DNA from 3 places in the Delftia sp. SD018 genome. Region 1 is predicted to be linked to each of the others. Evidence: riboswitches for the same ligand, from Rfam matches in the RefSeq annotation. Region 1 holds a riboswitch; each other region holds the start of a gene.
The links. Region 1 has a riboswitch for cobalamin ahead of INR38_RS00760 (TonB-dependent receptor). Riboswitches for the same ligand answer to the same signal wherever they lie in the genome.

Region 1 (7,323 bases):
CAGCACGATGACGCGCCCGAAGTGCGCCAGCGCCAGGTCCAGGTCATGCATGACCACCAGCACCAGCCGCTCGCGCCCGCGCTGCGCCAGCGCCTGCACCAGGGCCAGGCGGTGGCGCACGTCCAGCGCGGCGCCGGGCTCGTCGGCCAGCAGCACGGGCGGGTCGGTGGCCAGCACGGTGGCCAGCAGGGCACGCGCCTGCTCGCCGCCGGACAGCGTGGACCAGCGCCTGCGCGTGAAACCCTGCAGCCCGGCGCCTGCAATGGCCGCCTCGACATCACCCCGGCCCGCCAGCCGCATGTGCATGAGCTCGGCCAGCGTCAGGTCCCAGTGCGGCGCAAAGCGCTGCGGCATGTAGCCCACGCGGCGTGCGCGCTCGGCCACGGGCAGGGTTGCAATGTCTCGCCCGTCCAGCAGCACACTGCCGGATGCAGGCGCCTGCAGCCCCGCCAGCAGGGACAGCAGGCTGGACTTGCCCGCGCCATTGGGTCCCACCAGGGCCACGGCGCCGCAGGCGGGCAGCTGCAGCGAGACGGCGTCCAGCACGCTGCGGCCACGGTGGCGCAGCGTGAGGGACCGGGCCTGCAGGCGCGGTGGGGCGCAAGGGATGGCACCGTTCATGCGGACCTCAGCCTGCGCGCGAGCAGCACGATGAAGAAGGGCCCGCCGGCCACAGCCGTGACCAGGCCCAGCGGGATCTCGGCCGGCGGTAGCACGCTGCGCGCAATCGCATCGGCCAACGTGACGATGATGGCGCCCGTGAGCGCCGACGCCGGCAGGGCCGCGCGGTGCAGCGGTCCCGCCATCCAGCGCGCGATGTGCGGCGCAGCCAGGCCCACGAAGGCCACCAGCCCGCCATAGGCCACGGCCACGGCCACCACCAGCGAGCCGGCCAGCACGGCCAGCGGCGTGAAGCGCGCCACATCCAGGCCGAAGCCCTGGGCCGCATCGGCACCCAGGCCCAGCAGGTCGAGCCCGCGCGCCAGCGCCATGGCCCCGGCCAGGCAAGCCAGGGAGGCGCCCGCCAGCAGACCCAGCCCGCTCCAGGACGGCGTCTGTATGCCGCCCAGCACCCAGCTGAGCACCACCTGCAGGCTCACGGTTTCATCGGACAGCGCCAGCATCAGGAACGAGCGCAGCGCGCCCAGCACGGCCGCCAGCGCCACGCCGGCCAGCAGCATGCCGGCCGCATCGGTGGCACCGGCCACGCGCGAGACGGCCAGCACCAGCACGGTCGAGCCCCAGGCGCCCGCAAAGGCCAGCACGGGCAGCGTCCATGCCTGGGGCAGGCCGAACAATAGATGCATGGGAACCAGCAGGGCGACAGTCGCCCCCAGCGCCGCGCCGCCCAAGGCGCCCAGCAGATAGGGCTCGGCCAGCGGATTGCGGAACACGCCCTGGAAGATGGCGCCCGACAGGCCCAGCAGCGCGCCCACCAGGGCGGCTGCCAGCACGCGCGGCACGCGCCACTGCAGCAGCAGCCGGCTGCGCAGGCTGTCTTCGCCGCCCAGCGCGGCCAGCAGGTCGGCCGGGCTGGCCCACTGGTGGCCCGCGCAGGCGGCAATCAGCAAGCTGGCCAGCAGCAGCAGGACCGCACCGGCCCAGGGGCGCCACGCGGGTGTCCGTGAAAGGGAATTCATGCGGCCTCCCCGGCCCAGGCCGCAGGGTGCAGCCAGCGCGAGAGTTTTTCCACGCCGCCAAAGGTGCGCGGCCCGGGAATCAGGAACTCGGCACGCGCCACCGTGGTGGCCCGGCCGCCGCGCACGGCACGCAGGTCGCGCCAGCCGCGCTGGCCGATCAGGTCCTGCATGGCCTCCTGGGTGCCTGCGAACAGCAGCACGTCGGGGTCGGCCGCCAGCACCGCCTCAGGCGAGACCTGGGGCACGGTGCCCAGGCCGTCCAGCGCGAACGCGGCGCCCGCGCGCACCATGGCCTCGCCGGTATAGGTGCCAGGCCGGGCCGCCAGCAGCATGCCGTTGCCCAGCCGGCCCGTGACCATGAGCGCGCGCGGCCGGGGCTGGCCGGCCACCTGCCGGTCCACGCGCAGCAGCCGCGCTTCCTGCGCCGTGGCCAGCGCCTGGCCGCGCGCCTGCACGCCCGTGGCGCGGGCCACCAGGCGCAGGTTGTCCATCACCTCGGCCAGCGAGCGGCTGAGCAGCACCATCACCGGCACGCCGATGCGCTCCATGGGATCGACCAGCTGGTGCGCCGCCTGGCGCGCGGGCGTGACGATGACCAGGTCCGGCTGGCGCGCCACCACGGCGTCCACCGAGAACCCCAGCCGCCCGCCCACCTTGGGAATGCGCTCCACGCCCGGTGGAAAGCGCGTGAAATCCTCCACGCCCACCACGCGGTCCAGCAGGCCCAGCGCGGCCACCAGCTCGGTATTGGAGGCAAAGATGGAGACGATGCGCTGCGGCGGCGCGGCAATCTCCACGCGCCGGCCCAGCGCATCCTGCAGCACCACCGGCCCGCCTGCAGCGACGGTGTCGGCCCAGGCCGCGGGCAGGCCGCAGCCCAGGGCCGCCGCCGCGCCCTGGCGCAGCAACTGGCGGCGCGTGGTGCTGGATTGCCTCATGCCATGGTCCTCAAAACTCTGCTTGCAGGCCGACCATGAGTTCGCGCCCGGCCATCGACGTTCCGCAGCCGCCGTTCTGGTACGCCGGGTTGGCGATGCAGGGCGCGCGGTCCAGCGCGATGAAGATGGGATGGCGGTTCAGGTCGAACAGGTTGTTGACGGCTGCGAACAGCTTGACGCCGCGTGACACGCGATAGTCGGCCCGCAGGTTCCAGATGGTGAAGGCGCCCTTGCGGTGGATGAAGGTGCTGCTGGGCTCGCCCTGCGGGATGAGCAGCGCCTCTTCCGTGTCGTACCACATGGGACCGCGAAGCAGCGTGGACAGCTGCAGGCTCCAGTCGCCCTGCAGGCGCCCGCTGCCCTGGCCGTAGCGCACGCCGGCCGAGGCCTCGTAGCGGTACATGCGCTGCACCTTGTCGGTATTGGCCGACGCTGGCGATCCCTTGTCCCGCATGCTGAAGTGGTAGTAGCCGCCAGCCCAGGCCTTGAGCTGGTGGCCCGTCAGGTTCAGCGCCCGCGCCAGGTCCATGTCGGCCTGCATTTCCAGGCCGCGCGCCACGATGTCGGCCGCGTTGTTGGCGTAGTCCGAGGTGTTGGTCGTGGCCCCGCGCGAGACGGTGATGATGCGGTCGATGATGGTGTTCTGGAACAGGGCCGCATCCACGCGCCAGCCGGGCTGCTGCAGCGCGGCGCCGACCTCGATCTGGCGGCTGGTCTCGGGCTTGAGGTTGGGGTTGCCGAAGGTGCGGCCACCGCCGACGGCCGTGAAGTCCGAGGCCAGCTCCGTGGCCGTGGGCGCGCGGAAACCCGTGGAGGCCGCAGCGCGCAGCGTGAGCCGGTCCGTGGCCTTCCAGGTGGCGCCGGCCGACCAGGTGTGGTTGTCGTAGTCGCGCGTGCTGGCCTGGGCAAGGGCGAGGTTGGGCGTATCGTCGAAACGCGTCGTGCCCCAGGTCTTGCGCAGGCCGGCACGCAGGGTCAGGCGGTCGTCGAACAGGGTCTGCGCGTCCTCGAAGTACAGCGCGTGCACCTGCTCGGTCTGGTTGTTGTCGTAGGGCGCAACCTGGCCCGCCGGGCCGCCGGGCATGGCCACGCGCAGACGGTCGGAGCGCAGCTTGCTGCGCTCCCAGTCAAAGCCCATCAGCAGGTCATTGGTCTGGCTGACACGCAGGCGCGGCTGAAAGCGCAGGCCCGTGGCGTCCAGCTGACGGTGGTTGTAGTCGCGCGCCGTGCCGGGCACCGCACTGTTGCCCGAGCGGATCACGGGCGATGCCCAGTTGAACTCATCGGTATCGACCAGGCTGTAGAGGTGGATCGTCCAGCTCAGGCGCTGGCCGGGCAGCGCGCCCTCGTAGGTCAGGTCCAGCGAGCGGTTGCTGCGGTTGTCGCGGCTGTAGATGTTGGCGCCCGATCCGCGAAAGCCCGCGTTGTAGATGCCGTCCGTGCGCAGCTGCAGCTCCACGCGGTGCAGCTCGTGCAGCTGCCAGCCCAGGGCGCCGCTGGCGCCGCGCCGCTTCCAGCCCGTGTTCTCCATGCGCGTGCCGCCGTCGCCCGACTCGTAGTCGCCGCGCCCGCCTGCGCTCACGCCGAAGTACCAGTCGAAGCGGTCATTGGCGCCGGCCGTCTGCGCATCGGTGCGCCACAGGTCCCATGAACCGGCCTGGACCTGGGCACGCGTGCCGGGCGCCGTAGCCCCCGTCTTCATGATGATGTTGACCACCCCGCCCATGGCCTGGCTGCCGTAGATCACCGAGGACGGGCCGCGCACGATCTCGATGCGCTCCACATCCGAGGGGCTGAGCTTGGACAGGTTGGCCGTGCCCGCGCGCCGGCCGTTGACCAGCACCAGCACCTGGCTGCGGAAGTCGCGCCCCTGGCCGTCGGTGGAGGCGCCGCGCAGGTTCATCGAGGTCTGGGCCGCCGTCCATTCGCTGAGAAAGCCCACGGCGTTCTCGGCCAGCAGGTCGGTGACCGAGCGCGCGCTGGAGCGCTCTATGGCCTCGCGGTCGATGGTCTGCGTGGTGCCCGCGATGCGGCTGCGCGCCTCGGGCCGCGCGGTGGCGGTCACGAAGACGGCGTCCAGCGCATCGTCGGCGGAGTCCGTGGATCGCCCGGAAGCCGGCTCCTGCGCGGCGCCGGCCGCTGCAGCGCAGCTGGCCAGCAGGACGGCAGCCGCTGCAGGCCGCAGTCTGGAGACAAGAGGGAGAACAGAGAGAAGGCCGGAGGAATCGGCGGCCGAAGAAGCGAAGCGCATGCGTTGAACCCAACTGCCCCACTCACCCGCGGGGCCTATCGTCTGAACCACGCCGCACAGCGCGCACGCCGGAGCCGGCCACGGCAGCGCAGGCTGGGGCCGGACCGGACAGGCGCACTCCCGCGGCGTCCGAAAGCAGTGCAGAAGGCCGGTATCCGGGCTTGCGGAACGCTGCGGCGCGCATCGTGGGCGCGCTGCAGCAGGCATCCCCGCCTTCCCATGTCCGTCCAGACACAGTGGCTTGCGGCGCGCAACCGGTGGGTGGCGCGCCAGCGTGGGGAGTTGTATTCCGCTGACCGTTGCGGGGGCAGCGCAGGCATTGCGAGCGGCCACCTCGATGGCATCGCGCACCTGCTTCCCGTTGAACCCCTGGCCGGTGAACGGCATGGGGCACCTTCAGCAACAGCGCACCGCCACGGCCCAGGGGCTGCGGCGGTGCGCCAGCGGCGGATTATCGCCCAGCCCAGAAGCCCGGCACCCGGGCCAGCGCCCGCAGCGCGCGGCGGCTGCTGCGCGCGCTGCTGGCCAGGCGGGCCTGCAGGTAGCCGGCCGCGAACCAGGCGCGCGGGTCGCGCGCGGCTTCGGCATGGAAATGCGCGGCCGCCACGGCCATGTCGTTGTGCAGGCCCAGCGCGTCCTGGGCGGGCACCAGCGCCTCGGCAAAGCGCCGGCCCTTTTTGCCGGGCCACATTCCGGGCGCGAATTCCCGGGCAAAGTCCGCCAGGTAGCGCAGGCGCTTGAGCCGCTTGCGCACACGGTGCTGCTGCGCCAGCGGCAGGCGGTCGAAGTGCAGGCCATCGCGCAGCACCTGGCGGTGCAGGCGCGCCAGCCGCCGTGCCAGGTACTTGCGCGTGCCTGCGGCGGACAGGTGGGCAAAACGGGCCGATGGCTCTGCCTGCGGCGCCTGCGCCAGCGCCTGGATACCGGCCAGCGCGTGCTGGAACGGCGGCTCGCGCACGGCAGCGGCTGCATCCGCCTGCACGGCCTGCGGCGCCTGCCACTTGCACAGGGGCGCATGGGCTGCCTGCAGCAGCGGGCGCACCACATCGGCCAGCGTATCGGCATCGCGCAGCGTGCCCAGTTGCGCAAATGCCTGGGCCAGGGGGTCATCCCATTCGGCGCGCATGCCGGGCGCCAGCCCTGTGCACTCACGCAGCACGGTGCGCAGGCGCCGCAGGGCCACGCGCAGCTGGTGGATGGTCTCGGCATCGCTGCCACCGCCCTCCAAAACCGCCAGATGCGACTGCACCTGGGCCAGGGCAGCAGCCAGCGCCGCACGCACAAAGCCGGCCGCATCGGGCCGGTCAGGGTGCTGCTTCGCAGGGGTGGACATGGTCAGGCAAGGAGATGTGGACGTTGCCGACGATTGTGGGCGCAGCCCCGCGCCAGGGTCAATCCATGGTCAATCGGCGCCCTCCCCGCTCAGGCTGTGCAGCGCGGGCCGGGCAATTCGCACATAGTCGGCCGAGTCCAGCACGATGGAGCGGTCCAGCCGGCCCGCGTTGAAGGCGATCTCGCCAAAGCGCTCGACCAGGGCCGGGTCCACCACCAGGCGCACCTGCGGGTTGAAGGAGAACGGCGGCACCGATCCCATCACGCAGCCCGTGGCGGCCTGGGCCTCCTCGGGCGAGGCCAGCGTGGCCTTGCGCACGCCCACGGCCTGGGCCAGGCGCTTGAAATCCAGCTTGCGGTCGCCGGGCAGCACGGCCAGGAACAGCTGGGGATCGCCCGCACCGGCCGCGTCGCGGCTCTTGCAGAGCATGGCCTTGGCGCCCTGGCCGGGGGCGGTGCCCCGGATTTCGGCGACTAAATCGGAGCGGCCTTCGGCCGGATGTTCCAGCACGCGAAAACGCGCGCCCTGGGATTGCAACAGGTCTACAAGGGTGTCGAACATGGTGGAAAGCGCAGAGAAGTCGTCTGGATTTTGACATTTTGTCCAATTCAAAACAAAATGTCCAATATGACCCAACGAACCCCTGAACAGCGCCAGCTTCTGGACCAGCTGGCCCAGATCGCCGAAGGCCTGGGCCAGACCTTTGCCCCGTTCTGCGAGGTGGTGGTGCATGACCTGCTCGACCCGTCCCATGCGGTGCTGGCCATCCACAACAACCTGTCGGGCCGCGAAGTGGGCCAGGGCGCGACGGAGCTGGGCCTGGCCCGCATCCTCGACCCCGGCTACGAGCAGGTCATCGCCAACTACCCCAACCAGTTCGCCGATGGCCGCCAGGCCAAGAGCACGTCCATCGGCATCCGCGACTCCGAGGGCCGCTACATCGCCGCCCTGTGCATGAATGTGGACCTGACGATGTTCCAGGGCTTCCAGGGCATGCTCAACCGCTTTGCCGCCGTCAGCGGCGACACCCCCGCGCGCGAAATGCTGGACCCCACGGGCGCTGGCGCAGGCGCCGACACGGTGCGTGCCCGCATCGACCAGTTCGCGGCCCGCCTGGCGACCACGCCGCGCGCCCTCAAGCCCGAGGAGCGCCGCGCCCTG
Region 2 (7,323 bases), on a different contig from region 1:
TGTAGGGCGGGATGGTCCAGGCGCCGTCGTCGGTTTCCACCTCCATCAGCCCGCTCATCCCGTAGAGAAACTGGGCACGCCGGTGGCTGTGCGTGGGCAGCAGCGTGCCAGGCGTGTAGTCGGTGCCGATGGCCAGCACGTCGCGCGCCACGGCGTCCACGGAATGCAGCGGGATGTTGAGCATGGGGATGTCCGGAAAACAGCCAACAGGCTTTGGCAGGAATTCGAGGATTATTGACCCATCCGCGAAAGCAGGCCAAACCGCGGCATCCTAAGGTTCAGTCCTTGCTCGTTTTTTCCAAAGGACTGTCTGTGTTCCCTCTCCTGCTGCTGGCTTTCGGTGTGCTTGCCGGCGTGACCACCGTGCTCTTCGGCTTTGGCGGCGGCTTCGTGGCCGTTCCGCTGCTTTATGCGCTGCTGACCTCCATCCACGGCGCGGACTCCGCCGTTGGCCAGGCTGCCATGCACATTGCCGTGGCCACCTCCACCTGCGTGATGATTTTTGGCGCCTCCATGGCCACGCTGCGCCAGCACCGCGCGGGCGCCCTGCCCTGGGATCAGGTGCGACCGCTGGCCGGCTTCATCGCGGCCGGTGCCGTGGCGGGCGCGGCGGCCGCCACCTGGATCAGCGGGGAATGGGTGCGCTGGGCCTTCATCGCCTACCTGGCCCTGACCATCGCCGACGCGCTGCTGCGCCCGGGCTTCGTGCACGGCACCGCCGCCGGCATGCAGCCCATGGGCCGGCGGGCGGCGGCCACGGCGGGCCTGGCCATTGGTGCGATCGCGGCCTTCCTGGGCGTGGGCGGCAGCGTGATGACCGTGCCGCTGATGCGCCGGCGCGGCGCCAGCATGGCGGCCGCCACGGCCATGGCCAGCCCGCTGTCCCTGCCCATGGCCGTGGCGGGCACCGCTGCCTACATGCTGGCATCCCAGGGCGCGGGGCTGGGCCCATGGCATGTGGGCTATGTGGACCTGCAGGCCTTTGCGCTGCTGACGGCCGGATCGTGGACGGGCATCAGGCTGGCGGCGCCGCTGATCGGCCGCATTCCCGATGCCCTGCATGCCAAGGCCTACCTGGCCCTGCTGGGCTTGGTGCTGCTGGTCATGATCGTGGCCTGAGCGCTGCGCTCAACCCTCCTGGAAGATCGCCTCGATCCGGGTCTCGAACACCCGTGCAATGGCGAATGCCAGCGGCAGGCTGGGGTCGTAGCGACCCGTCTCGATCGCGTTCACGGTCTGGCGCGACACGCCCAGCAGGTCCGCCAGCGCAGCCTGACTCCAGCCGCGCTCGGCGCGCAGTTCACGGATTGTGTTTTTCATGGGAGGGGCACTTTGGCGGAACAGCTCATCGGCTGCGCAGCCAGTGGGCCACCGAGGCAGCCACCCAGAGCGCACCCATCAAGGGCCATACCATGAACATGCTGAGCTTGGGAAAACCTGCCATTTCCAGGAATCCGTAGGTGAAGGTGATGCCGGCCGTGCCCGCCGCCGCAATCGCCAGCTGCTCCAGCATGGACTTGCGCAGGAACTCGTCGGTATCGCGCACCAGGCGCACGATGGCCCGCACGGCCAGCGCAAACGCCAGCATGGGGCTCAGCAGCAGCGCTGTGCGCAGGGCCCCGGCCTGCATGTCGGCGCTGAGCAAAAGCGCCCCCACAAGCAGCGCCATGTAGAGCAGCAGCGCAAATCCAAGTTCCTTCTGGTAGCGGCGGTTGGTGACCGTTGTTTGATTCATGGAAGTCTCTCGCAATGTGTAAAGGATGCTTGACATTGTGCGACGCCATCCGCGGACATGTCAAGCAAGCTTTACATCGGCACTGAACGCCCCGCCGTACAATCGCCGCCGTTGGTGCCAGCAGCCCCAGGGGCTGCGGTTAAACGGGAAACATGGGGCGGCCAGATAAAGCCGCCCGCATGTACTGCCCCCGCAACAGTGAGTGAAACGCCGCGTGCATGGCACCGGCCCCCGCCAAACCCGTGCCACTGGGCGTACAGCCCGGGAAGGCCTTGGCGAGTGCGTCACCAGTCTGGATACCGGCCAACAGGTGGCCGGCCGCGCATGCAGCGCAGCCGGTCTTTGTGGTTTCCGTGCCGGCGGGGTCGCTGGCGCGCAACTGGTCCGCATTCATGCACACCCTCGCCCTCGCGCGCGCCCCTGGCGCCGCTCTTCGCTCGCCCTCAGCGTTCCCCGTACTGCGCACGTTGTCCGCCCTGGCTGCGGCCTCGCTGCTGGCCTGCCAGGCCCAAGCGCAGGCACAACAGGCGCAGCGGGCACAGACCTCCCAGCTCGATACGGTGGTCGTCACCGCCTCGCGCAGCGAGCAGCCCCTGCGCACCGTCACGGCCGACATGACCGTGATCGACGCCGAGACCATTGCCCGCAGCGGCGCCACCGGCGTGGCCGACCTGCTGGTGCAGGTGCCGGGCGTGCAGATCAACCGCAATGGCGGGCCGGGCCAGGTCACCTCGGTCTACCTGCGCGGCACTAGCAACCAGCACACTGCCGTGTTCATCGACGGCGTGCGCTACAGCTCGCAGGAGCTGCAGGGCGGAGCGGTCTGGTCCACCCTGCCGCTGGCGCAGATCGAGCGCATCGAAGTGCTGCGCGGCCCGGCCGCAGCCATCTATGGCTCAGACGCCATGGGCGGCGTGATCCAGATCTTCACCAAGCGGGCGGACGGCCAGACCCGCGCCTATGCCGAGGCGGGCATAGGCAACCAGGGCACCAGCAAGCTGGCCACGGGATTTCAGGGCGGAGCCAACGGCTTCACCTATGGCCTGAACCTGGCGGACGAGCGCAGCGACGGCTTCGACGTCTACCCCGGCAACACCTTCTCGCCCAACCCGGACAAGGATGGCTACAGCAACACCTCGCTGGGCCTGAACGCGGGCTACAAAACGGGCATCCACCAGATCGACGCCAGCCTGCTGCACAGCCGCCTGCGTACCCACTACGACCAGAGCCCGCCGCCTTTCGACGACTACGACGTGGTCAAGAACACCACCGGCAGCCTGCGCTGGCAGGCCGGCTGGAACGCCATCTACAAGAGCGTGGTCCAGATCTCCCATACCGACAGCCAAAGCGACCGCCACACCCAGTCGCCCGAAAGCGCCAAGGGCCGCTCCACCAACTACCTGCTGCAGAACCTGTTCACGCTGGGCCAGCACCGTTTCAACATCGACCTGGAGCGCCGCGAGGACAAGCTGGACACGCAATACGCCTGGACGCAGAACACCGACAGCCGGCGCGTGCAGAACTCCCTGTCGGCCGGCTGGCGCCTGACGGAGGGGCGCCACCAGTTCGACGCCAACCTGCGCCACGACCAGGTGCGCGACCAACAGAACAAGACCACGGGCGGCCTGGGCTACGGCCTGCAGATCGACGAGCGCTGGCGCTGGGTGGCATCGGCCGGCACGGCCTTCAGAACGCCCACGCTGTACGAACGCTTCACGGGCCAGGCGGCGGCCGACCTCAAGCCCGAAAGCAGCACCAACGTGGAAACCGGCCTGCACTATGCGGCAGGTGCCAACCGCCTCTCGGCCGTGGTCTACCGCAACAAGTTCAAGAACCTCATCACCTACGACTGGAACAGCGCCCTTCCCTGCAACTGCTACCGCAACTGGCAGAGCGTGGAAATCACCGGCCTGACGCTGGCGGGCAGCACGCGCCTGGGCAGCGCCAACCTGGGCGCTTCGCTGGACTTCATGAACCCCGAGAACCTGGAGACCGGCAAGCTGCTGCCCTACCGATCCAAGCGCATGCTCAAGCTCAACGCCGACACCCAGGCGGCCGGCTGGACGCTGGGCGGCGAAACGCAGCTCTACAGCGGCCGCTACGCAGACGAGGCGAATACCTTCAAGCTGGGCGGCTACGGCGTGGTCAACCTCTACGCCCAGCGCCAGTTGACCAGGCAATGGACGCTGCTGGCCCGGGTCAACAACATCGCCGACCGCGACTACGCCCCCACGCGCGGCTATGCCAACGCAGGCCGCACCGTGTTCGTCAGCGTGCGCTGGACTCCCCTGCCCTGACCGCCATGCACCTGCTTGTGCGCCTTCCCCGCCTTCTGCTGCTGATCGCCGCCCTGGCCTGCGCGGGCGGCGCCGTCGCGCAAAAGGCGGTGGATGCGAACCAAGGCAGCACAGGCGCGAGCACAGCCACGCCGTACACCGTCACCGACATGCGCGGGCGCCAGGTGCGCCTGGAGCGGGTGCCGCAGCGCATCGTCTCGCTGCTGCCCTCGCTGACCGAATCGCTGTGCGCGCTGGACGCCTGTGAGCGCATCGTGGGCGTGGACGAGTTCTCCAACCACCCGGCCCGCGTGGCCGCCCTACCCAAGCTGGGCCATACTTTTGCCCCGCTGGTCGAGGCCACCGTGCGGCTCAGGCCCGACGTGGTGCTGATGGCGTATTCCGCACCCGTCATCGCGCAGCTGGAGCGCTTCGGCATTCCTGTGCTGGCGCTGGACGCCAATGACATGGCGCAGTTGGAGCAGGTGCTGCACAAGCTCGACCAGCTGCTGCAGGTGCAGCGCGCCAACGCCCTGCTGGCACGCATGCAGGCCGAGGTGGACCAGCAGGCCAAGGCGCTGGCTGCGCTCACGCCCGCCGGGCAGAAGGTGTATTTCGAAGTGGACGCCACGCCTTACGCGGCGGGGCCGGACTCCTTCATAGGCCAGTTGCTGCAGCGCCTGGGCGCGCGCAATGTGCTGCCGCAGAACCTGGGTCCCTTCCCCCGCATCACGCCCGAATACGTGCTGCGCCAGCAGCCAGAACTCATCATCCACACGCCGCAGACGCCATCAGCCAGCTTTGCCACCCGCCCCGGCTGGAGCCGCATGCCCGCCGTGCGCTCCGGCCGTATCTGCGCGCTGGACCTGGTCGAGACGGACGTGGTCTCCCGCCCCGGCCCGCGCCTGGGCGAGGCGGCCCGGGCGCTGGCCCGCTGCCTGGAGATGCGGGGCACGGCGCCTCGTTGACTTCGCTGGCCAGAGCTTGACCCGCTTGGCCGATAGCCTTGCCTACTCCAGCACCACGGCCGTGCCGCTGGCAGACACCATCAACATGCCGTTACCCTGGCCCAGCACCTCGTAATCCAGGTCCACCCCCACCACGGCATTCGCGCCCAGTTCCTGGGCGCGTTCCTCCAGCTCCTTGAGCGCAATCTCGCGCGCCCGCTGCAACTCGCGCTCATAGGTGGCTGACCGCCCGCCCACGATGTCGCGCAGCCCGGCAAACAAGTCCTTGAACACATTGGCGCCCAAAATCGCCTCGCCCGCGACCACGCCGCAGTAGCGGGTGATTCGGCGGCCTTCGATCTGGGGGGTGGTGGTGATGATCATTGAAGCTCCTGGGTGTTGGTGATGGGAGTGCCGAGCTTTCGCCACTCGGCCGGACCAGCTGTGAACCGTCAAGCGATTGTTTGGAGATTTGATCCTAGACACGGAGCGACTTGGCCGCTGCTGCGGTGCAGTCTGTGCCAGTTGTAATGATGCTGTCAGCTCGCCAGGGCATTGGTCCGCTCAGCCGAGTTCTGGCACGTCCACCCATCGGACTTGCCTACTATCGCTGCCCGCGTCTGTTCAAGCCCCATTACCACCCGCCCTCTTGCCTTTCCGGATTTGATCGCCACCGGCAGCCGGCTCAACCAATGCCCGTTTGGCCCCAGCGACGTGACGCGCAGGTTGGACAACTGGCGCGATGTGGGCAAGGGTTTCATGGAAAGTACACGAATGCACTCATCGAGCTGAGCCGCAGAGGAAAAACGCAGTACATGCGCCCCGAACTCCACACAGAGAACGGCAAAGCCCTTGTGGAGAATGTGAGCAGGTGCCGAGGGCAGGTAACGGCTGGCGCGGCACCAGAGCCCAACCTCTTGCTCGGCATGCACCCAGTAGGCCATGGGTTCGGCACGCCAGTCCTCAACGAATTCGATCCAATGGCGGGGCGCTGGCACAGGCCGTCTCCTTCAGAGGTATTCAAGAGGCGGATTGTGTCGCAAAGTACGGCGCGATTTGCCTTGATGCCCGCCATCACGCCGGGCCGTAGATGGCCCAAGTACTTACATTCATGGTTCCGGCACACAGTCGCCAGTATTCATGGCAGGAACATCCCATGCACACCAATGAGTCAAAAATCCTGGCGAAAGCCGTATACGAGATCCGTCTTCTCCTGAGCGGATATCTGGGAAGCAACGTGGATGCGGATCCGAGCGTACGGATCGCAGCGCACCTGGCCTATGCCCTGCACAACGATGCATTGGCCGTGCTGGAGGGAAATGGCTTCAGCGCCGACGAAGCGCTGAAGCGGGTGGCGGCCGTGGACTCTCTTCTAGGAGTCGAAGTGGGGAGCGAATTCGTTCGCAGCTTGGAAGCTTAGGGCTGCCTTGCCAGGCCGGTGTAACGCGGGATATTCCATCTGGCGTGATCGCTGCGGCCGTGCCGTGCCGGGGGGCGCGAGCCACCGAGGATAGGGCCGTCCTTTTCATGCCTGGCGCAGCTTCCACATGAAGCCAGCAGTGCCCCATGCCTTCCTCGCCTGCCTTTTTGTCGCCCGGCATGACCCTGAAGACAGGCATGTCTCGCCCGAACAGCCCCATAATCTGGCTTCAAAAATTTCGCACCCCTATGACACAGTCCCTCAAAGAACTCCTTGCGGCCAAGGCCGCGCTGGACATGGAAATTGCCAAGGCCCGCACCTCGGCGGCCGACGCTGCCCTGTCCAAGGTCCAGAAGCTGGTGACCGATTTCGGGTTCACCCAACAGCAAGTGTTCCCCTACATCCCTGAAAAAACCAGTGCGCCGGCGAAGTATCGCGATCCGGCCACGGGAGCGACGTGGACAGGTCGAGGCAAGCCTCCGAACTGGATCAAGGACCAGGATCGCGAAGACTTCCTCATCGAAAGCAAACCCGAAGCGGCCCAAGGCCCGTTTCTCGCCGAGATGGCGGCAGCGGCAGCTCGCAACTGAAGGCGCTGCACACGGCGGCACGCAGGATTCCGTGCGGTGCGGTGGAGTTCCGATGCGAAGGAATCTGTGCCTTCCGAAAAAAAGCCCTCTGAGCATTCAGCGGGCTTTTTTTCCGGCCTGGCGCCGGCAATGTGGCTGCCCTGTGCATCTTTGCAGGGCGTCCATGGCGGTCGTGCAAGAGGAACCAGCAAGGCCTGCGCTGCAGGGTGGTGCCCATCGGGATTTCTGTAGCAGATCCCGTTTTCAGAGCTTGGGCTTCACAGCCTTGGCACGTTCCGCGTCGAGTGCGTTCTTCTTTGCCGAGTCGGCCGCGTCCTGCTGCTGCTTTAGCGCGTCATAGACGTGCTGCGTCTCC
Region 3 (7,323 bases), on a different contig from region 1:
TCGCCCTCTTCCAGCTCCGCCGGGGGCGCATAGACCAGGCAACGGCCCAGGGCGATGGGCAGTTCGGGTGGCAGCGTCCACTCGAACATGTCGCCGGGCACAGGCCACTCGCCTTGCGCCGTTTTGCAGACGGCGGACAGGCGTTCGGCCAGGGTCCGCACGCGGGCGCCTGGGCTTGCGCCGGCAAGGCGCAGGGCCCGCTGCCAGTCCGGCGGGCGTATGCCTGCAGCGCGCAGGACGGCGGAACGGCGGCCGGTCAGCCGCAGCAGCCGGTCCAGCTGGGGCAGATGCTGGTAGGGCTTGCGGCGCAGGCGCTCGGGCTTGAGCTGTGCCGGGCCTATCAGCGGATGGCGCACCAGCCACAGCAGGGCCAGGCAGCCAAAGACCAGTGCGCTGGTCCAGATGACGCTGCGCAGCCATCCAAAGGGTTCATGCTCGGGCTGGCCCGGCGAGGGGCTGCAGTTCAGCGGCAGGTAGCGCGGCGGAGTCGGAGGCAGGCCGCCCTGGCAGCTCCAGTCCCAGCGTTGCCTGTCCAGTTGCAGCAGGACCTGGGTTCCGGCGAGCACGCCCATCTGGCTGTCGCGCACCACGTCCGCCTGCAGCACGAATGGACTGGGCGAGCTCATGCGCACGCGCGGTTCGGCAATGTCCGGCGCCACGCTGGCCAGGTCCTGCGGCCAGCTTTCATGCTGGCGCACATAGTCCATCAGGGCCAGGCGCCACAGGATGATTTCGTTCCAGACCCGGCCCGAGCTTTCCGCGCCCTGCAGGCTGCTGCGGGTGACGGGGTTGTAGCGGGGCAGCAGGATGGCCGTGCCGATGAACAGCGTGACCAAGGCGAGCAGCGCGGCGCGCCACCAGGATCTGGGCAGTTGCACAAGCCGGCCCAGGCCGCTCATGCCTGCAGCACCGCCACGGCGGCTTCGCGGGCAATGTCGCAGCGCCAGTGCAGATGGGCGCCCTCGCCTGCTCCGCGCACCTGCAGCAGATTGCCCCAGAACAGGCGCCGCAGCACGGCATCCTGCAGATAGGGGCGTGCACGGCCCAGCGATGCCGCATCCACCAGCCCGCGCAGTTGCTCGCGCGTGGCAGGCTCCTGCGCCAAGGGCAGCAAGGTCTGCCACAGGCGCGCACTGGCCACCAGATGGGCGCGCAGCAGGGGCGAGTGCACGGAAGCGACGCCCACGCCCTGCTCCACCAGCCATTGCAGCGCTTCCTCGAAAAGCGCGGGATGCCCGCCCGTCAGCGCCTGCAATGCCTCGATGACCTCGGCCGGCCAGGCCGTGCCGGGCCAGCGCTGGCGCGCCATCAGGGCCAGGTCTTCCAGCGTGGGATCGGGCCAGTGGGCCACCTGGCCGATGTTGAGCAGCGACAGGTCACCGCTGCGGTACTTGAGGTCGGCCAGGGCCTCGCTGCCGCACAGCAGCAAGTGCAGGCGGCCGCTGTGCATTTCGCTGAGGCTGCGCAGAATGCCGGCCAGCGTCTCGCGCAGTGCGGCCGTGCCTTGTTCGAAGCGGCTGACCAGGCAGAACAGCCGGCCGCCGGCCAGCAGGCGCTTTTCCAGCAGGGCCTCGAATTCGTAGTCCGAGCCCACTTCGCCCAGCCCGCATTGCCGGCCCAGGGCCGCAAAGTAGTCGGCCGCAGCCGTGCTCACGCTGTAGGGCGGCTGGATGTGCAACACCGCCTCGGCGCCATACTGGGCGCGGGCACGCAGCAGCAGTTCCTGGCGAAACGGGGGCTGTCCCCAGTGCGCGGGCGACAGCAGCATGGTGATGGCATAGGGCCGGGCCTGGGCCAGTTGGGCGAAAAGCCGGTCCATGAAGCCTGCAAAAGGCTGGGCGCCGGCGGCGGGGGCCTGCAGCGGAAACTCCGTGGCAAAGCCAGCGGCGGAGAACAGGCGATTGGTCTCCGCCTCCGTCAGGCGCAGGTACTGGGCGCAGGCGGCCAGCCGGTCGCGCGAGCGCGGATTGGGCAGGGAAACCCCATTCCTCCAGTTGTTGACGGCTTCCCGGCTCAGCCCGATCTCGGTGGCCACGCCCGAGGCGCTGGCGCGGATGCGGCGCATGTACAGCCCCAGCAAATGGCCGAAATCCTCGTGAACGCCTGGTGCCACGGCAGCACCCTGTTCAATGGCGGTGGGCTGCATCAGCGACGGCTCCGCTCAGGAAAACAGCGCCTGTTGGCGCAGATCCATCCTGCCGGGGCCATGGTCCGTATCCTCATCCTGTTCACCCTCTCCTGGGATTCAACTGATCTTGTGCAATTTGTTTCATTTTGCCGAGCGCGGATTGTCTCAGGATGCGGCATCCCCGCCACCCTGCCCCGCAAACTCCCGCCGCGCGCCGGCCATGCGGTACAGAGGCAGCACCACCGCCAGCACCAATCCCAAAGCCAGCCAGAGCCACAGTCCCTTGCCTCTGAAGGCCAGGGCCGCAATGACGGTAAAGGCCACGGCCTCGCACAGCCCGCGAAAGCCGGCCCGCAGCATGAACAGCCCCACGATGCCCTGCACGGGCGATACGCCGCTCTTGCGCAGGCTGGCCATGGTGTCCAGCAGGGCCTGCACGGATTCCTGGGCCTGGCGGTCACGCTCCTGGTCCCGCTCGCGCAGCCGGGTGATGGTCATGGGCTGGGCCGGATTGGTGAGGGCGGTGCCGTCGGCGCCCTCTTCCTGGCCGGGCTGCGGATAGACCTCGCCATTCGTATCGACCAGCACCTGGCGCTCCGGGTAACGGGACAGCCAGGCGTGGTGGCTGACCCATTGGCCGGCATCGAAGTGGTAGCGCTCGCTCTCGCCCACCTGGTCGTAGAAGACATGCAGCACCGCCGCCTGCAGCCCGTGCTGGAACAGCGTCTCCAGCAATCGCCAGGGCATGCCGGCCGTGGTGCGGGTGTCAAAGCCCAGCTCCAGGTGCTGGGGGTGGCCCAGGGCGCTGGCATTGGCCCAGTCGTCATCCCACAGCGCGGACCGGTCCAGGGCGGGGTCCAGCTCATGGATCCAGCGCTCGGCCTGCTCCCAGGACTGCCGGGCCAGGTACTGGCAGATCAGTTGCACGCGGCGCAGCTGCAGGGGCGTATCGAAGAAAAGATAGAGGTGATGGACGTTGCTGGACATGGCGGGCCTGAGGCGTTTGCAGGAATGCCTCGATTGTTCAATTGCAGCCTCCAGCCGACCCTCCCAGTCCTGTCCAGCACGCGGCTGGCAGGCGCTCCCACCGGTTGACATTCTGTCCACTGCAAGAAGCGGGATGCAGGCGCTGCGGCGCCGCCCTAGACTGCGGCAATTGCCCACAGCGCCCATATTGCCAACCGCGCCCATATTGCCAACCGCGCCCATATTGCCAACCGCGCCCATACCGCCAACCCCGTCCGCCATGCACAACCTCGGTCTTTTCGACAACGAAGCTTGCGAATCCGCCCCGCCCTGCCACTGGACGCAGATGGAGCACCAGCTCGATGAGCAAGGCTGCGCGCGCCTGCCCGGCCTGCTGGATGCGCAGCAGTGCCGCGACCTGGCCGCTCTTTACGCAAGGGAGGACGGCTTTCGCTCCCGCATCGTCATGGCACGCCACGGTTTCGGGCGCGGCGAGTATCAATATTTCGACTACCCCTTGCCACCGCTGCTGCAGCGCCTGCGCGAGCAGCTGTATCTGCGCCTGGCGCCGGTGGCCAATGTCTGGAACCAGCGCATGGGGCTGGAAGTGCGCTATCCGGACCGGCTGCAGGACTTCCTGGCGCGCTGCCACGCGCAGGGCCAGTTGCGGCCCACGCCGCTCATCCTTCAATACGGTGCGGGCGACTACAACTGTCTGCACCAGGACGTCTATGGAGAGCATGTGTTTCCGCTGCAGGTGGTGCTGCTGCTGTCGCGGCCCGGGCGGGACTTCACGGGTGGCGAGTTCGTCATCACCCAGGCCGATGGCGACCGGCAGCGGGCCGATGTGATGGCACTGGACCAGGGCGATGCGCTGGTCCTGGCCGTGCGCCACCGGCCCGTGCCCGGGCGGCGCACCGGCTACCGCCGCGTGGCCATGCGCCATGGGGTCAGTCGCATCCACAGCGGCCATCGCCATACCGTGGGGCTGATCTTTCATGACGCACTTTGATGGATGGCCGGTATGAGCACGCTGGATCTTTTCGCCGATGAACATCCCACCGGGGCCGAATCCATAGGCCCCCAATCCGTGGTGCTGCGCGGCCATGCCCTGCCCCATGCCGCGCAGTTGCTGGAGGCGGTCGAAGGCATTGCGGCGCGGGCGCCGCTGCGCCATCTGGTTACGCCGGGCGGCTTCACCATGTCGGTGGCCATGACCAACTGCGGCGCGCTGGGCTGGACCAGCGACAGGCGCGGCTACCGCTACAGCGCCATCGACCCACTCAGCGGCCAGCCCTGGCCGGCCATGCCGGCCGTGTTTGTCCGGCTGGCGGGCGAGGCGGCCGCTGCGGCGGGGTTCGATGGCTTTGTGCCCGATGCCTGCCTCATCAACCAGTACCTGCCCGGCACCCGGCTTTCCCTGCACCAGGACCGCGACGAGCGGGACCTGGGCGCGCCCATTGTCTCGGTCTCCCTGGGCATGCCGGCCACGTTTCTGTTTGGAGGACTGGCGCGGGCGGACAGCACGGCCAGGGTGCCGCTGCAGCATGGCGACGTGGTGGTCTGGGGCGGCGTGGATCGGCTGCGCCACCACGGCGTGTTGCCGCTCAAGGACCAGCCTCACCCGCTGCTGGGCGGGCGGCGCATCAATCTCACTTTTCGCAAGGCGGGCTGAATGGTTGGACGGTCTGAAATGGACAGGCTCAACAGCCAGGATCGCTTCGCCCGCCTGGATTGGGCGCGGATTGCCGCTGAGCTCGATGCCGAAGGCCATGCCCTGCTGCCGCAGCTGCTGACTGCGGATGAAAGCCGCGCCTTGGCCCGCGAGGCGGCCGCCGCGTCTGGCCTGCCTCCCTGCGTGCAGGCATGGCGCCCGGTGCTGCACGGGCATCTGCTGGCCCTGGCCAACCGCTGGCGCGAACACATGGGCATGCAGCCTGGGTTGCCGGGCTGCTTCGAGGATTTCATGCGTTCGGGCCGGCAAGCAGGCCAAACGCAGCCGCAGCCACAGCCACATCTGCTGCGCGTGCCGCAAGCGGGCCATGCCCCGCTGCGTTCATACAGCGAAGGTGCGCAGGTCTTTCCGCTGCAGCTGGTGGTGCTGCTGTCCCGGCCGGGCCAGGATTTCGAGGGCGGCGAATTCGTGATGACCGAGCAGCGCCCGCGCATGCAATCGCGCCCCATGGTGCTGCCGCTGGGCCTGGGGGATGCGGCCATCATCGCCACGGGGCCGCGCCCGGTGCGCGGTGCGGCAGGCTTTTACCGTGTGCACCTGCGGCATGCCATCAGCCGCGTTCACCGTGGCGAGTGGCTGGGTCTGGAGCTGCTTTTGCACGACGTGCCCCAGGCGCCCAAGGCTTTGCAAACAGAGCGCTGGCTATAATGCCGCGCCTGCAAAGGCATCCGTGCAACAGGTGTCCACATGCCAGCCATGGGGATGAAACGGGAACAAGGTGACTGCCAGCAAATGCTTTTTGCGCTGCCGGCACAGGCCTTGGCTGCCCCCGCAACGGTAAACAAGTCAAGGCGCTCCATGCCTGTCCCGCCAGTCTCCGCAACCCTGCGGGGGGCGATGACAGGCTGTCACTGGTTCATGGCGTGGTCTGCAACATGCAGCTTTTCGCGGGTGGATTGGGAAGACGGGGCGCTGGGCGGAAGGCATGTCCTTGCGCCGCTTGTGAGCCCGGAGACCGGCCTGCTGCGTTTCGCGCCTGCTGTGCAGGCGTTTTCTTGACTGTCTGCGGGGTGCGGATGGCAACGTCCTGCGCCCCTTCCTCCCACGCTGGCTGGAGAGGTGGCAGTGCCTTGCTTTCGCATCAGACGGTCGAAGACCGATGTTCGAAATGCATTCTTCCTTTTCCAGGGTTTCCAGCGCCCGCGCTGCCCAGTCCCTTTCCGTGCGGCTGAGCCCGCTGGCCCTGGCCTGCGCCTTCATCTGCCTGCCGGCGCAGGCTCAGACCCAAATGCCCACGCCAACGCCCCCATCAACCGCCCTGCCCGAGGTCCAGGTCACCGGCCAGGCCGAACGCATCGGCCAGCAACTGGCCCAGCCTGCGCGCTCTGCCAGCCATACCGGCGTCTCCAACCAGGAAGTGCCGGCCAGCGTGGATGGTGTTTCTGCCGAGCAGATGCAGGAGCGCGGCGACTACGCCCTGGTGGACGCCGTCACGCGCACCGTGGGCCTGACCTCCAGCAGCACGCCGGGCAATGGCGGCCTGTCTTTCAGCAGCCGCGGCTTTGCGGGCGTGAACTCCGTGGGCGTGGCCGAAGACGGCATGGTGCTGGGCGTGGCCGCCGGCACCACGGCCTATCCGGGTGACAGCTGGGGCTACGAGCGCATCGACGTGCTGCGCGGCCCGGCCTCACTGATGTACGGCAGCGGCACCATGGGCGCCACGGTCAACGCCATCCGCAAGCAGCCCAGCCGCACCAGCTCGGCCGAGGTGCTGGTGGGCGCGGGCACGGACGACACGCTGCGCCTGGGCCTGGGCGTGACCGGCGCCCTGGGCGCCTATGCCAGCTACCGCATCGACAGCTACACCGCCCGCAGCGCGGGCGAGCGCGATCTGGACCAGTCGCGCAACGGCAAGTTCATGAGCACGCTGCGCTTGGAGCCCACGAGCGACCTGCAGATCGACCTGATTGCCGACCGCAGCGTGCAAAAGCCCAGCCGCTACTGGGGCACGCCGGGCCTGGACGGCAAGGTGGTGGAGTCCCTGCGCGACCGCAACTACAACGCCGAAGACAGCGTGCTGCGCTATGCCGACGAGCGCCTGCGCGCCAAGGTGCAATGGAAGGCCAATGACTGGCTGACGGTGCGCAACGAGCTGTACCACGTGAAGTCCGACCGCCACTGGCGCAACATCGAGGCCTACGCGCTCAACCCCGCCACCTGGACCGTGGGCCGCTCCGACTACCTGGAAATCCTGCACGACCTGGAGCAGACCGGCAACCGTCTGGGCCTGAACGTGGACCGGGGCTCGCACAAGATCGCCATGGGCTGGGAGGCCGCGCGCATCAACCTGCGGCTGTCCAACAACTCGCCCTATGGCGGCTCGTCCACGGTCTCGGCCTGGGACCCCGTGCATGGCAGCTGGGCCAGCCCCGATCTCACCGCCGCCAAGACAGAAACCGGCGTGACCCAGCATGCCCTGTACCTGGAAGATGCCTGGCGCATCAGCAACCGCTGGCTGGCCATGGCCGGCCTGCGCCGCGATGTCTACAGCTTT

Region 2: another riboswitch for cobalamin. It lies ahead of INR38_RS13460 (TonB-dependent receptor); the one in region 1 lies ahead of INR38_RS00760 (TonB-dependent receptor).
Region 3: another riboswitch for cobalamin. It lies ahead of INR38_RS13155 (TonB-dependent receptor); the one in region 1 lies ahead of INR38_RS00760 (TonB-dependent receptor).

The regions. Positions count from the first base shown of each region.
Region 1 is NZ_JADDRN010000001.1:154,394-161,716, reverse strand. Features, by position in the region: gene INR38_RS00775 (ABC transporter ATP-binding protein) at 1-621, opposite strand, end outside; gene INR38_RS00770 (iron ABC transporter permease) at 618-1,640, opposite strand; gene INR38_RS00765 (ABC transporter substrate-binding protein) at 1,637-2,578, opposite strand; gene INR38_RS00760 (TonB-dependent receptor) at 2,589-4,829, opposite strand; cobalamin riboswitch at 4,958-5,242, opposite strand; gene INR38_RS00755 (CHAD domain-containing protein) at 5,281-6,162, opposite strand; gene INR38_RS00750 (YbaK/prolyl-tRNA synthetase associated domain-containing protein) at 6,232-6,723, opposite strand; gene INR38_RS00745 (helix-turn-helix transcriptional regulator) at 6,790-7,323, shown strand, end outside.
Region 2 is NZ_JADDRN010000011.1:158,286-165,608, forward strand. Features, by position in the region: gene INR38_RS13440 (helix-turn-helix transcriptional regulator) at 1-184, opposite strand, end outside; gene INR38_RS13445 (sulfite exporter TauE/SafE family protein) at 313-1,119, shown strand; gene INR38_RS13450 (helix-turn-helix transcriptional regulator) at 1,129-1,320, opposite strand; gene INR38_RS13455 (hypothetical protein) at 1,346-1,735, opposite strand; cobalamin riboswitch at 1,831-2,058, shown strand; gene INR38_RS13460 (TonB-dependent receptor) at 2,128-4,032, shown strand; gene INR38_RS13465 (helical backbone metal receptor) at 4,038-4,979, shown strand; gene INR38_RS13470 (heavy metal-binding domain-containing protein) at 5,022-5,342, opposite strand; gene INR38_RS13475 (hypothetical protein) at 5,498-5,956, opposite strand; gene INR38_RS13480 (hypothetical protein) at 6,115-6,378, shown strand; gene INR38_RS13485 (H-NS histone family protein) at 6,627-6,968, shown strand; gene INR38_RS13490 (hypothetical protein) at 7,212-7,323, opposite strand, start outside.
Region 3 is NZ_JADDRN010000011.1:83,855-91,177, forward strand. Features, by position in the region: gene INR38_RS13125 (AAA family ATPase) at 1-899, opposite strand, end outside; gene INR38_RS13130 (hypothetical protein) at 896-2,146, opposite strand; gene INR38_RS13135 (hypothetical protein) at 2,294-3,115, opposite strand; gene INR38_RS13140 (2OG-Fe(II) oxygenase) at 3,375-4,106, shown strand; gene alkB (DNA oxidative demethylase AlkB) at 4,119-4,769, shown strand; gene INR38_RS13150 (2OG-Fe(II) oxygenase) at 4,788-5,477, shown strand; cobalamin riboswitch at 5,490-5,808, shown strand; gene INR38_RS13155 (TonB-dependent receptor) at 5,929-7,323, shown strand, end outside.